DNA from 2 places in the Massilia scottii genome. Region 1 is predicted to be linked to the other one. Evidence: predicted binding sites of a transcription regulator. Region 1 holds the regulator's gene; the other holds the start of a gene.
The links. The regulator FliA, encoded in region 1, starts transcription of late flagellar genes. The targets are predictions, from matches to a motif close to CTAAAGTTTNNNNNNNNNNNGCCGNTA.
Positions count from the first base shown of each region.

Region 2: a site for FliA is predicted at 3,117-3,143, ahead of RBA41_RS30210 (flagellar protein FliT). Genes of this name have one in related genera too.

Region 1 covers NZ_JAVCWM010000007.1:303,011-310,439, forward strand. The annotation lists gene flhF (flagellar biosynthesis GTPase FlhF) at 1-686, shown strand, start outside; gene RBA41_RS12640 (MinD/ParA family ATP-binding protein) at 724-1,506, shown strand; gene RBA41_RS12645 (RNA polymerase sigma factor FliA) at 1,522-2,253, shown strand; gene RBA41_RS12650 (flagellar motor protein) at 2,235-2,981, shown strand; gene motD (flagellar motor protein MotD) at 2,985-3,743, shown strand; gene RBA41_RS12660 (hypothetical protein) at 3,864-4,364, shown strand; gene RBA41_RS12665 (M35 family metalloendopeptidase) at 4,532-5,635, opposite strand; gene RBA41_RS12670 (amidohydrolase) at 6,074-7,429, shown strand, end outside.
Region 2 covers NZ_JAVCWM010000035.1:54,542-61,970, forward strand. The annotation lists gene RBA41_RS30200 (FimV/HubP-related protein) at 65-1,114, shown strand; gene RBA41_RS30205 (aspartate aminotransferase type Ic) at 1,474-2,694, shown strand; gene RBA41_RS30210 (flagellar protein FliT) at 2,790-3,068, opposite strand; gene RBA41_RS30215 (HDOD domain-containing protein) at 3,182-4,009, opposite strand; gene RBA41_RS30220 (M1 family metallopeptidase) at 4,221-6,848, shown strand; gene RBA41_RS30225 (M13 family metallopeptidase) at 6,869-7,429, shown strand, end outside.

The sequences.
Region 1 (7,429 bases):
TGTTCGCCCTGGTCGGCCCCACCGGCGTGGGCAAGACCACCAGCACCGCCAAGCTGGCCGCGCGCTGCGTGATGCGCCACGGCCCGGAAAAGCTGGCCCTGATCACCACCGACGCCTATCGTATCGGCGGCCACGAACAGCTGCGCATCTACGGCAAGATCCTCGGCGTGATGGTGCACTCGGTCAAGGATGAATCGGACCTGCGCATCGCCCTGAAAGAACTGCGCAACAAGCACACCGTGCTGATCGACACCGTCGGCGTCTCCCAGCGCGACCAGAACGTGGCCGAACAGGTGGCGATGCTGTCCGAGACCGGCGCCGACGTCAAGCGCCTGCTGTGCCTGAACTCGACCTCGACCAACGAAACCCTCAACGAAGTGGTGCGCGCCTACCAGGGCAGCGGCCTGGCCGGCTGCATCATGACCAAACTCGACGAAGCGGCTTCGATCGGCAACGTGCTCGACGTCGTGATCCGCCAGAAACTGAACCTGTTCTACGTCTCGAACGGCCAGCGCGTGCCGGAAGACCTGCACCTGGCCGACCGCAACATGCTGGTCGACCGCGCCTTCCGCCTCAAGCGCGATGCCGCCGCCACCCAGTTTTCGGATGCCGAACTGCCGCTGCTGATGGCCAATACCAGCACCGCCCGCAACGACCGCAGCCTGCGCGAGGTGTCCCTTGGCTAACCACTTCGATTTCGACCAGGCCGAAGGCCTGCGCCGGATGCTGGCCGGGCCCAAGCCGCGCATCGTCACTTTTCTGTCGGCCACGCCCGAAGACGACAAGGGCGCCATGCTGGTCAACCTGGGCGCCTCGCTGGCCCGGGCCGGCAACGACGTGCTCATCGTCGACGCCTGCGACCGCGAATACGGCGTGGCCCAGCGCCTCGGCGTGGCCGACCGCGCCAGCCTGCTGCAGGTGGCGCGCCAGCAGTGCGCGCTGAACCAGATCATCCACCAGGTGCCGCAGGGCTTCGGCGTGGTCAGCATGGCGCGTGCGCGCGGCGGCCCGGACGAAGCGCGGCGCCTGGCCAAGACCTTCGAGGTGCTGGTCAAGCAGACCGGCATCGTCATCGTCGACGGCGAATTCGGCGACGACGACAGCTTTCCGGTGCCGGTCATGGACAGCGCCGAAATCGTGGTCCAGGTCTCCACCAGCGCCGCCTCGATCACGGCCGCCTACGCCCTCATCAAGCGACTTTCGCAACAGTTGGGGCGCCGTCCGTTCGGAATTCTGGTAACGGGCGCATCCGAAGCCGAAGCCAAGGTGGTATACGATAATATGTCATCTGCGGCAAGTCGTTACCTTGCCGTACAGCTCACGTCGATGGGCTCGGTCCCGGCGGACGAATACCTGCACCGGGCCGCGCGCTTGGGCCGGGCCGTGGTCGATGCGTTCCCGCTGGCCGGCGCCTCGGTGGCATTTCGCCAGCTGGCGGGGCGCTTTGCCCTGACAGCCATGCCGCAACTTGGCAGGACAGGGGGGACTTCCCATTTTGGTTCTTAAAACATACTTATAACTATGTACACCGTCAAAGGGAAAGCGGACAAGAACCATTTACTGACGGAGCACATGCCGTTGGTGAAGCGTCTCGCCCACCACATGAAGGCCAAGCTGCCGCCCAGCGTCGAAGTGGACGACCTGATCCAGGCCGGCATGATCGGCCTGCTCGACGCCATCACCCGCTATGAGGAAACCCACGGCGCCCAGTTCGAGACTTATGCCGTGCTGCGCATCCGCGGCGCCATGCTCGACGAACTGCGCAGCAGCGACTGGCTGCCGCGCTCGATGCGCCAGAACATGCGCAAGATCGAAACGGCGATGAGCACCCTGCAGCAACAGCTCGGCCACCCGCCCACCGAATCCGAAGTGGCCAAGAGTCTCAAGCTCTCCCTGGCCGACTACCAGGACATGCTGACCGACGGCGGCGGCCACCAGCTGGTGTACTACGAAGATTTCCACGACAACGAAGGGGGCAACGACAGCTTCCTCGACCGCTATGCGGTGGACGATGCCGATCCGCTGCGCAGCCTGCTCGACGGCGACTTCCGCCATGCCGTCATCGACGCCATCGACAACTTGCCGCCGCGCGAAAAAATCCTCATGGGCCTGTACTACGAAGAAGAACTGAACCTGAAAGAGATCGGGGCCGTCATGGGGGTATCGGAATCGCGCGTGTCGCAATTGCACACCCAGGCGGTCGCGCGCCTGCGGGCGTCCTTGAAGGAGCAGGCGTGGACCGGGCCAGCGTAGCGGGGATCTTCCTGGCGCTGTCGGGCCTGCTGATCGGCCAGGCGCTGGAGGGCGGCAAGCTGTCCTCCCTGGTGCAGCCGGCGGCGTTTGCCATCGTCGTCATCGGCACCGCCGGCGCCGTGCTGCTGCAAAGCGAAGCGTCCACCTTCATGCGCGGCGTGCGCATGCTGCGCTGGGTGTTTTCGCCGCCCCCCAGCCAGCGTGCCGGGCTGGCGCGCGAGATCGCCGTGTGGGGCTTGCATGCGCGGCGCGACGGCCTGCTCTCGCTGGAAAAGTACATGGCCGTCAACAAGGATAAATTCGTGCAGAAGGGCTTGCGCCTGGTGGTCGACGGCATCGCCCCCGACAAGCTGCGCAGCCTGCTGGAGATGGAAGTGACGGCCTACGAATTCGGCGAGCGGCAAGCGGTGAAAATCTGGGAGTCGGCGGCCGGATACTCGCCCACCATCGGCATCCTGGGCGCGGTGCTGGGCCTGATCCACGTGATGGAAAACCTGAGCGACCCGGCCAAGCTGGGCAGCGGCATCGCGGTGGCCTTCGTGTCGACCGTGTATGGCGTCGGGCTGGCCAATATGTTCTTCTACCCGATCGCCAACAAGCTCAAGACCATCGTCGCCGAACGGGTGACCCAGTACGAAATCCTCACCGACGTCTTTCACGACATCGCCAGCGGCGACCACTCGCGCGTGATCGAAGAGCGCGTTGCCTGCCTGCTCTCGCGGCCCTGAGCCATGGCGCGCAAAAAGTACGAAGCCGAGCACGAAAATCACGAACGCTGGCTCATTTCGTACGCCGATTTCATCACCCTGCTGTTCGCCTTTTTTGTCGTGATGTACGCCATTTCGGTCGTCAACGAAGGCAAGTACAAGGTGTTTTCGGTGTCGCTGGGCGACGCCTTCGGCGGCAAGGACAAGAGCACGGCCAGTGTCGCCAGCAGCAATGTGCCGCAGCTGATCGTGCTGCCCGATCCGCTCATCAAACGGCGCGCGGAAGCGATGCGGCTCGAAAAAGAACGCCTGACCAGCCTCGCGCAGAAACTCACCTCGACCCTGGCCCCGCTGGTCAGGGAAGGCAAGGTGCGGGTGACGCAAAACAGCCGCGGCGTGAGCGTCGAGATCAATGCCAGCGTGCTGTTCGACCCGGGCGACGCCACCCTCACGCCGGAGTCGGACCAGGCCCTGCGCGCGCTGGCGGTGCTGCTCAAGGACGACCCGCACGCGGTGCATGTCGAAGGCCATACCGACCCGACGCCGATCAGGAATGCGCTGTTTCCGTCGAACTGGGAACTGTCGGCGGTGCGCGCCAGCAGCGTGGTGCGCCTGTTCATCGACAGCGGCGTGGGCGCCGGGCGGCTCACGGTGGTGGGGCACGGCGCCAACATCGCGGTGGCCTCCAACGACACGCCCGAAGGGCGCGCGCGCAACCGGCGCGTGGCGGTGACGATCCTGTCGGCGCTGCCCGATACCACGACCGAGATTCCGACCCGTTGATCCAACCGGGCTGGCCCGATGGGCGAAACGAGGCACAATGGCCGGGAACGGCACAGGCGGGCGACCCGGCCCCGCCGATCGAGCGCCGCAGCCGGGCTGACGAGAACAAGGAGCGTGGCGATGAAACGATCACTGGCGGGCGTGTTGATGATCATGGCGCTGGGGCTGGCCTATGCGAAGGATAAACCGATGGTTGGCGTGAGCGAAAAAGTGGCGGTGGCGTCGCGCGACGGCAAGGTGCTGGTAACCCTGACGGTGAGCAACAAGACGGCGCAGCCGATCTACCTGTGGAAGGTCACCTACCAAAGCGAGCAACTGTTCGGGCCGGAGTTCGACATCAGCGTGGCGGGCAGTGCGGCGCCGGTCAATTACATCGGCCCGATGGTCAAGCGCGCGCCGCCGCGACCGGAGGACTACGTCAAGGTCGAGCCGAACGGCGTGCTTAGCAACACGATCGACATCACGGGCGCGTATGACTTCCTTCCAGGCAAGCGCCGCTACCGGCTCAGCCATACCGGCAGTTACGTGCTTGACTTGCAGCAGTTGGATCATCCGGTGGCGATGAAGCCGGCGTCGACGGTGTTCACGCACACCCAGGTCGCGCAGCCGGCCGAACAATAATACTCCTCCCAAACCTTTCCTAACCGGGGTCAGACCTCCGACTCGAAACATTTCTCAACCGGGGTCAGAGCTCGAATGAGAAATTAAAAGCCGGCGGCAGACTCCGAAGCCATAAAAAAACAGCCTGGCCGCTCGCGCTGCCAGGCTGTTTTTATGCCATCGTCCGCTTATGGCAGCGACGGGGTGTTTTCGCTGAAATATTCGTGGGAATCGGCATTGTCGACGGCTTTCGTCGGGTTGCTGGTTGCCAGGCTGGCGGCGGCCGACTGGCCATACGCCCAGTCATCGGTCGCGGCGACCACGTTGAAGTGGCTCAGCTCGTGCACCAGGGTGCCGCCCTTGGAATCCGTGCCGGTCGTTGGGGCCGACCAGAACGCATTGCAGACGTAGATCTTGTACGGCTGCGTCGGGTACACATAGGCGTAGTAGGATTCCTTGCAGCTGCAATCGACCACGATCGGCTTGCTGTCGAGCGCGTTCTTGATGTTGGCAAAGTGCGATTTGACCGTCGAGTAGCGTCCCGAGGTGTAGGCGCCGAACCATTTCTTGTAGCGCGTGCCCTGCAGGCCGCTGTTGAGGTAAGTAACGCTGCCGTTGGCCATGTTCTTGGCGGCCGACATGGCCGAGTTGATCGTCGTCTGCTGAGACGAGCTGCAGCTGGCGAACGAGACGCCGGCCGGGCCTGCGGCCTGTTGCTTGGCAGCGAGCTCGAACGGGTCGGCTACCACGGTGCCGCGCTCAAGGCGGCCATCGATCCACAGCGATACCGGCGCCGAAGCGATCTCGCCGATCTCGCGCTCGCCCTGGCGCGCGTTCACGCTGTTGTCGTCGTCCGAGGTCGAGTTGAACAGGTTGAGCGAGGCGGCGTGGTAGCGCACCGAGTAGTCGCCCGTCACGCTCATGTCGTACATGGCCGACAGCTCCACCTTGGCCGTGTGCGAGGCGCCCGGCTTGAGCAGGTAGTAATCCTTGGCGGTCGGGGCAGGGCGCTTGTAATGGCGGCCCTGGTAAGGCACATCCACGCCGTCGCGGGTCACGTCGAACAGATGATCCTCGACGCCGGCAAACGGGGTGTGCCACTTGAGCACGTATTGCGGCTTGGACGAGGTGTTGGTGATGGTGACGCGCATGACGACATCGTCCTCTTTGCCCAGCGAGGATTTTTCGGGACTCAGGCTGACAGTCACCCCGTTCGACCCCGCCTGGGCTGCCAGGCAGGCTGCTGCTGCTACGATACCGACGCTTGCTTTAACCAAGTGATTCCAGTTCATACAGTTCTCCGTGAGTGAATGTGCTCGTTCTTGAGTGCCGGGCTAGAAGCTGCCTCAACAACCCATCGTTACATGGCGCACTTGCACGGGACATACATATTCAACGGAAATTTTGTCGTTTGAGCAAATTCTGAACGTATCGCCAGCGGCACAAAAAAATGTGTTTTCGCACAATTTCCTCAATGAAATCAAGCTTGTAGGAAGAGAGAATTTCCTATCAGAATTTTATGCGGCGCAAGCCTGTTCGGTACCAATCAGGGTGCACTTGTCCTTGTCATCGAGCCCGTTCATGCACAGCTTGAAGCAACAGACAGGCGAGGGGCGTGGCCGCGTTGCGTTCGCCATGCCGTGTTTGGCGGCAGATATAGGAAACCCTCCGGGCAACGTGTATTCTGTGGCCAACGCCACTTACCGCAATCCGACAGAAAGGGATGCAGAATGACCGAAACCCGCGCGCTGCCCGCCAGCGCCTCGATGCTGCTGGAACCCGTTGTTGCGCGCGCCGCCTGCGCCGCCGCCGTGCTGGCGCTGCTGCTCGGCGGCGCCACGCCGGCAGTGGCCGCGCCGAAGGCCAAGGCCGCCGCCAAGGCGGTCGAGTCCGGCATGGCCGATACCATCTACCGCAACGGCTACGTCTACACCGTGGACGCCAGCGACAGCGTGCAGCAGGCCCTGGCCGTGCGCGCCGGGCGCATCGTCTACGTGGGCGACAATACCGGCGCCGCCCTGCTGGCCGGCAAGGGCACCCGCATCATCGACCTGCAGGGACGCATGCTCATGCCGGGCCTGATCGACGCCCACATGCATCCCCTGTCCGGCGGCAAGCGCCTGCTGCGCTGCAATCTGAACTACGAAGCGCTGACCGTGCCCCAGTTCCAGGCGCGCATCCAGGCTTGCGTCGACAAGGAAAGCCGTACCAAGGGCATCAAGGAATGGCTGCAGGTGGTCAACTGGTTCCAGCAAAGCATGCTGCCAGCCGGCGTGGAAACCACCCGCGCCACGCTCGACGCCATCAATACCGCGCGCCCGATCGTGGTGCGTTCCTCGTTCGGCCACTCCAACCTGGTCAATACGCGCGGCCTGCACATGGCCGGCATCACGCGCGCGACCCCCAACCCGGCCACCGGCAAGATCGCGCGCAACGCCTTTGGCGAGCCGACCGGACTGCTGGAAGACGCGGCCATGGATCTGGTCGACAAGCTGCTGCCGAAGACCACCCCGGCCGAGAACATCACCGCCGCCACCTTTGCCATGCAAGCGCTGGGGCGCCAGGGCGTGACCAGTTTTCTCGACGCCAGCAGCGACCAGGAAATCTTCACCGCCTTTGCCGCCATCGAGCGCCAGGGCAAGCTGAGCGCGCGGGCCCATTTCGCCGCCGAAGTGGCCACCGAAGACGGCGCCGATCCGGCGCGCGCGGTGGCCTCCGTGCTCAAGATGGTCAAGCGCTATCACCAGGAAAAGAACGGCGTCGCACCAATCATGCGCGTGCGTCACGCCAAGCTCTACATGGACGGCGTGATCGCCGCGCCGGCCCTGACCGGCACCATGGTCGCGCCGTACTTTGTCGACCGCGGCACGCCGCAGCATCCGCACTGGGTGCCGGGCGACAGCAAGGGGCCGCCGACCTATTTCCCGCCCGCCGCGCTGAAAGCCATCCTCGCCGGGCTGGCCACCGCCGGCATCGACGCCCACGTGCACGTGGACGGTGACGGCGCGGTGCGCGAAACGCTCGACGCCATCGAGGCCCTGCGCGCCACGCCCGGCGGCAAGGATGCCCGCCCGGCGCTGGCGCAT
Region 2 (7,429 bases), on a different contig from region 1:
TAATTACGGCAGGGCTACAGATTTCACTGGGTCCGCCGTCATTAGCTGAGCAACATTACCATATATGCACCATTCTGGAATCGTCCGGCTGGTCCGGTCCGGCATTACCGCTATCCTCGCCCTGCTGCTGGCCGGCGCGCTTACCTGCGCCCACGCGGCCGAGCTGGGCGAGGTCCAGGTGCGCTCGTATATCGGGCAGCCGCTGGTGGCCGATATCGAACTGACCTCGCTGGCCGAGCCCGGCTCCAGCGTACAGGTACGGCTGGCCGATCCGAATGTGTGGCGCGGCGCCAATGTGCGCATGCATCCGGTGCTGTCGAACCTGACCCTGTCGGTGATGCGGCGCGATGGCCGCCAGTTCCTGCACATCACCTCGGTCAATCCGGTCGAGGGCGATTATGTGCACCTGTTTCTCACGCTTGGCGAAGGCGGCAAGCGCGAAGTGCGCGCCGCCACCTTGTGGCTGAGCCAGGATCCGCAGCCGGCGCCGCCGCCGCCGCCGCCCGCTCCGGTTCCCGTTCCCGCTCCGGTTCCCGTTCCAGCGCCGGCATCGGTATCCGCGCCCGCGCGAACGGTGCGCGCCGCTCCGGCTGTCATCGCCCCGGCGGCGCCGCGCCCGGTGCGCGTGTTGCAGCTGCCATCGGCGCCGGCATCCTGTCCCCAGCAGTTCAGCGACGAACAGATCAAGCTCTGCGCCGCGCTCGACCACAAGAATGGCGTACTGACCGCCCAGATTGTTGAACTGGAAGAAAAGGTCAAGCTGCTGCAATTGGCCATCGAAAACAAGAGCGCGGCGGCGAGCAGTCACACCGAAGCGGCCAGCACGCCGCCGCCCGTCCTCGCGCGCGCCGCCCTGGCCAAAAAGAATGCCGTCGCCGCCAAGAAAGGGGAGGGCTCGCCCTGGATGCTGATCGGCGCTGCCGTGGCCGGCGCGCTGCTCGTGATCGGGCTGGCCGTCTGGTTCCTGCTGCGCCGCCGCAAGCGCAAGGCGGCCCTTCCCGCCGACGCTGCCGAGGCCCCGGCCGTGCCGAAAACGGGCATGCTCGCCAGACTGGCGGCACGCTTCAAACGCAAGCCCAAGGCAGCTGCGCCGGCGGCGCCCGACGCCGGCTGATTTCGTTGTATATAGCAAAATGTTGTAAAAAAGACCCGCACACGGACGAAGTCGTCTACACAAGTTGGAAAACTGCGCTATACTGATTTCCGTGGTCCTGCGGGACTGCACAAACGGGCCCAGGATCTGGCGCAGCCACCAACGATAGCGTGGCGCGGCAAGCAGATAATCGTTGAAGAAACGCCTGTCCCCGGAAGCGGTCCGCCAGCCAACGATGCGCTTGCGGACGCCGGATGCAACCGGCACGAGGCGACACCAGGAGATACCTGGTGATCGCTCTCCAGAATTCTTTCCTCCCCCTGCGACAGATTTGCCTTCGGGCTATACTCTTCAGTGATCCCATCACCGAAGGCAAGCTCATGACGACGGCAACACATTCAGCACAAGCGCAATACGACCTGTTCCGCCAGCGCGGACTCAAACTCGATATGTCCCGCGGCAAGCCAGCGCCCGAACAACTCGACCTCTCCAACGACCTGCTTGACGCCTTGCCCGGCTTCAGTGCGGGCGACGGCACCGACGCCCGCAATTACGGCCTCGGCGTCGGCCTGCCCGAAGCGCGCGCGCTGTTCGGCGGCTTGCTCGGCCTGCCGGCCGCGCAGGTCGTGGTCGACGGCAGTGCCAGCCTGTCGCTGATGCATGACGTGATCGTCTACGCACTCTTGAACGGCGTGCCGGGCGGACAGCCCTGGGTCGGCCAGCAGCCGGTGTTTCTGTGCCCGGTGCCCGGCTACGACCGCCATTTCTCGATCTGCGAAGCGCGCGGCATCAAGATGATCAACGTGCCGCTCAACGACGACGGGCCGGACATGGATATCGTCGAGCAGCTCGTGGCGAACGACGCCGGCATCAAGGGCATGTGGTGCGTGCCCAAGTACAGCAACCCGTCGGGCACGGTGTATTCGGATGAGGTGGTGCGCCGCCTGGCCGCCATGAAGACGGCCGCGCCGGACTTTCGCCTGATGTGGGACGACGCCTATCGCTTTCATCACCTGACGGACGAGAACGTGCGGATTGCCGAGATCGTTGCCGAATGCGCCAGCGCCGGCAATCCGGACCGGGCGATCGTGTTCGCATCGACCTCGAAGGTGAGCTGGGCTGGGTCGGGCATTGCCGCGCTGGCGTCGTCGCCGGCCAACATCGCCTGGTGGACGCGCCATGCGGGCATCCGCAGCATTGGCCCGGACAAGATCAACCAGCTGCGCCATGTGCGCCTGCTCAAGGATGTGGCCACCGTGGAAGCGCTGATGACGCGCCACGCGGCGCTGCTCAAGCCCAAGTTCGACGCGGTGCTGGCGCAGTTCGGCGCGCACCTGGGCGATGTGGCGGGGGTGTCGTGGACGCTGCCGAAGGGCGGGTATTTCATCGATCTGGTGACGCCGCCGGGGGCGGCGAAGAAGACGATCGCGCTGGCGAAAGAGGCGGGGATTACGCTCACGCCGGCTGGCGCTGCGTATCCGTACGGGGTCGATCCCGAGGATAGCCATATCCGCATCGCGCCGAGTTTTCCGTCGCTGCCGGAGATTACCCAGGCGGCGGAGGGGATTGCGCTGGCGTTGAAGGTGGCTGTGGCTGGTTGATTAGCCTCCCGCCGTTCCCGTGCCGCCGCCCTTGGCGCGGGAACGACGAATAAAAAAAGCGCCCTCAGGCGCTTTCATTGACTTCCGTTACCAGCTCAGTGCGTCGCGCACATCACATCCGACAACTGCCACGGCTCGGTGATCTCGCGCACGGCGCGGTCGTTGGCCATGATCTGCTTGAGCAAATCGATCTTGCGCATGCGCGGAGCGCCATCGAGTGCCGGCACGCCGGTCTTGGTCGCCGACGCCTGCTGCGCGCACTGCGTTTCCAGATGCGCCAGGCCGGTCCAGTCGCCTGCTTTTGCCGCAACCGCCATCTTGCCAGTCAGACCAGCAATATTTTCGTACATCGAGAGAACTTCGTTGGAGGTCATGCGCTCACCTGGCCAAAAAATTTATAAAGATTACCGCGTGTCCTTCCATAACGTCGGGATTGCGCGGAACTTTAGGCCTTTTTCAAAAAAATCCGAAAATATTTTTAGCTTGCTTAATTGATAAGCTCTTCCAGGCCGCCGCTCAGCTCGCCCAGCGGCGGAATCCCGGCAAACAACGCGTCCGGCGGCACGCCCAGGCCGGTCGCCAGCGCCGCCGTGAAGCAGGCTGTCAGTTCCGCATCGTTCGGCTGCCGCTCCTCACAGCGCGCGCGCAGCACGGCCAGGTGAATCACCGCCGCCATCCGGTACGAAGGCGACTCCGGCGTCGGATCGCCGAAGTGGCGCAAGGTCTGGTGAAACAGGTCGGGGAACTTCCAGCGTGCCGCCAGTTCCGCCCCCACTTCACTGAAATCGTAGCCGAACAGCGCTTTTTCGGCCGCGATGCGGCCATTCTCGTACGGCCCGACCGTCTGGTCGAGCTCGCGTGCCTGCTCCGCCACGCCCGCATGCATCACCAGTTGCCCGATCCCGTGCATCATCCCGATCGTGAACGCCAGGTCGGTATTGGCGCCGATCTGCTTGGCGATCCACTTGGCCGCCACCGCCGTGTGCAGGCTGTAGCGCCAGAAGCGCTTCAGATCGAGGCCCGGCACGGTCTTGAAGCTGCCCACCAGGCCGGAACTGATCACCAGGGTACGCACCGTCACAAAACCGAGCATGCGCACCGCGTCGCCCACGTTGCCGATCCGGCGCGAGACGTGATAGTAGGCCGAGTTGGCCAGCCGCAGCAGCTTGGCGCTCAGCACCGGGTCGAGCGAGAGCTTGCGCGCGATCTCTTCGACCGCCACATCCGGGTCGTCGAAACTGCTGATCAGTTCTGCCACCACTTTGGGCGCGGAGGGCAGGGCGTTCGGATTCTGAAGCAGGGTCTCGAGGGTCATGGTGTCTCCTGGTTGATGCGGGCTCGGGGCAGCCAGACTATATAGAGAAACATTGGGCAGCGCTACTGCAGCGCCATGGTTCCCGTTTTACGCACTCTGGCCGCCTATTGTGCAGTTTGTCGCATTTGGTGTACGTTTCGCACTGCGCCCGATTAGAGTGCAGCTTGGGAAGTCGCGCCGGTCCTGGCGCCGCCACGAAGAGAGAAAAGACATGACATTATTGAAAGCCCGACGTCTGGCCGCCGCCATCGCGCTCGCCTGTACCGCCTTTGCCGCCCACGCCGAAGCCCCGTACGCGTTCGCCACCACGCCGGGCAAGCTGCCCAAGGATATCGTACCGGTGCAGTATGCCGCCCACCTGATCCCCGACCTGGCCGCCAATACCTTCCTCGGTTCCGAAACGGTGGAAATCGAAGTGCTTAAAACCACCTCCCTCATCATGCTCAACGCCGTCGACCTCGAGATCGACGCGGCCAGCCTGTCGGGCAAGAACATCGGCTCCCTGAAACTGACGCCCAAGATCGACAAGGAACAGGAAACGCTCAGCTTCGCGCTGGCGCAGCCGCTCGAACCTGGCCGCTACAACCTGGCCCTCAAGTTCCACGGCGTGATCAACCGCGAAGCGCGCGGCATGTTCCACATGAAGTACAAGGCCGGCAGCGCGTCGCGCACCATGATCGCCACCAACATGGAGCCGACCGACACGCGGCGCATGCTGCCGACCTGGGACGAACCGGCCTTCCGCGCCGCCTTCAAGCTCACCGTCGACCTGCCGGCCAGCTTCAAGGCCTACTCCAACACCCCGCTCGAACGCCAGGAAAAGCTTGACGGCGGCCTGCAGCGCTTTCACTTCGGCGTCACGCCCAGGATGTCGAGCTACCTGGTGGTGCTGGTCGCGGGCGAACTGGAACGGATCAGCGCCAGGCAGGATGGCGTGGAGATCGGCATCGTCACCACCGAAGGCAAGCAGGAGTCGGCCGCCTACGCGCTGGCCGCCACCAAGGACCTGCTGCGCTACTACAACAAGTACTTCGGCCAGCCCTACCCGCTGCCCAAGCTGGACCAGATTGCCATCCCCGGCGGCTTTAACGGCGCCATGGAAAACTGGGGCGGCATCGTCTACAACGAATCGGCCCTGCTGGTCGACCCCAAAAAGAGTCCCGACCATGTGCGCCAGAACTCGTTCGGCGTCAACGCCCACGAAGTGGCGCACCAGTGGTTCGGCAACCTGGTGACCATGGGCTGGTGGGACAACCTGTGGCTCAACGAAGGCTTCGCATCGTGGATGGCGACCAAGGCCACCGACCATTTCCATCCCGAGTGGCGGGTGCAGCTGGCCGCCCTGGCCGACCGCGAAAGCGTCATGAACCTGGACGCGCGCAAGACCACGCACCCGATCCAGACCCCGGTGCTGACCGAAGCGCAGGCCGCCGATGCATTCGATGCGATCACCTACACCAAGGGCCAGGCTTTCCTGCGCATGCTGGAGGCCTACCTGGGCGAAGAGCCCTTCCGCAAGGGCATCCGCGCCTACATCGCCAAGCACCAGTATGGCAACACCACCACCGCCGACCTCTGGGCCGCGCTCGAAAAAGCCTCCGGCAAACCGGTCGAAAAGCTGGCCTCCGACTGGACCACCCAGCCCGGCTTCCCGCTGCTCAAGGTCGAACAAAGCTGCGAGAACGGCAAGCGCCGCGTGACGCTGTCGCAGGAACAGTTCCGCCTCGACGAACCGGCCCTTGAAAAACGCCTGTGGAACGTACCGGTGCAAGTGGGGACCGTCAACGGCAAGGCCAATTACGCCTTGCTTTCGGGCGCCAGCAGCACGGTAATGCAAGCGTCGTGCGACGGCACGCTGGTGATCGACCCGGCCAGCGTCGGCTACTTCCGCGTCCAGTACGACAAGGCCGGATTCGACGCGCTGGCAGGGCAGGCCGCCAAGCTGCCCGACACCACCCGGCTCAAGCTGCTGGGCGACACCTGGAGCCTGGTACAGGCCGACCGCCTGCAGCTCGACAGCTACGTCAAACTGGTCTCGGCCTACGCCGACGAACCGCGGCTGGCGGTATGGGACGCCATTCTCGCCAATCTGGGCACGCTCGACACCCTGGCCGAAGGCGAACCGGAACGCGCGCTGGTGCGGCGCTATATAACCAGCCTGGCGGCGCCCAGGTTCGCGCGCCTCGGCTGGGACGACAAGCCCGGCGAATCGACCGAAGAGCGCCAGCTGCGCGCCTTGCTGGCCGGCGCGTTGGCCAGGATCGGCGACCCGGCCGTGATCGCCGAAGGGCGCGCCCGCTTCGCGCGCTTCCTGCGTGAGCCGGCCAGCGTGTCGCCATCGATGATCGACTTCGTCATGCGCGTGGCCGGCCGCTACGGCGACGCCGCCACCTACGACGCCCTGGCCAGCCGCGCGGCGCAGGCCCAGACCGACGAAGAACGCAACCGCTACGCGCGCTCCATGGCCCTGGCGCGCGACCCGGCGCTGGCCCAGCGCACCCTGAAAATGGCGCTCTCGCCCGAACTGCCGGCGCAGCTGACCTCCACCCTGGTACCGGCGGTGGCGCGCGCCGAACACGTCGAACTGGCGTGGGCGTTCGCCACCGCCAACCGCGACGCATTGATGAAGGACCAGGAATCGGTTGACCAGAACCGCTTTTTCCCGAGCGTGGTATCGTCCTCCTCCAAGCCGGCCCACGCGGACATGATGGAAGCCTACGTGAAGCAGAACTTCGGCCCCGATGCCCAGGTCGAAGCGCAACGCGTGGCCAATGGCATCCGCACCCGCGCCGCCCAGAAAACCCGTTTGCTGCCGCAAGTGCGCGCGGCGTTCAAATAAACACAGCATCAAGGAACGACATGAAAACCAACTGGACCCCGATCAAGACTGCCCTCAGCCTGGCCCTGTGCGGCGCCTCGCTGGCCTTCGCCCCGGCCCATGGCGCCGGCCAGGACGCCGCCCCGGCCGCCAAGGCCAGCACCGCCCCCGTGCTCCCGGGCGACGACTTTTTTGCCTACGCCAACGGCGACTGGCTCGCCAAAACCGAGATCCCGGCGGACCGCAGCAGCTGGGGCGCCTTTGCCGCCATGGCCGAAACCAGCAACGCGCGCATCGTCAAGCTGATCGACGAAGTCGCGGCCGACAAGAAGGCCAGGGGCGAGGCGCGCAAGGTGGCCGATTTCTACCGCACCTTCATGGACGAAGCGGCCATCGAAGCGAAAGGCACCGCGCCACTCAAGCCGCTGCTGGCGAAGATCGACGCCATCAAGGACAAGGCGCAGCTGGTGCGCGCGCTGGGCGCCTCGCTGCGGGCCGACGTCGACCCGCTCAACGCCACCAACTTCTTCACCGAGAACCTGTTCGGCCTGTGGGTCGCGCAGGGCCTGAACGACCCGACCCGCAACACCCCCTACCTGCTG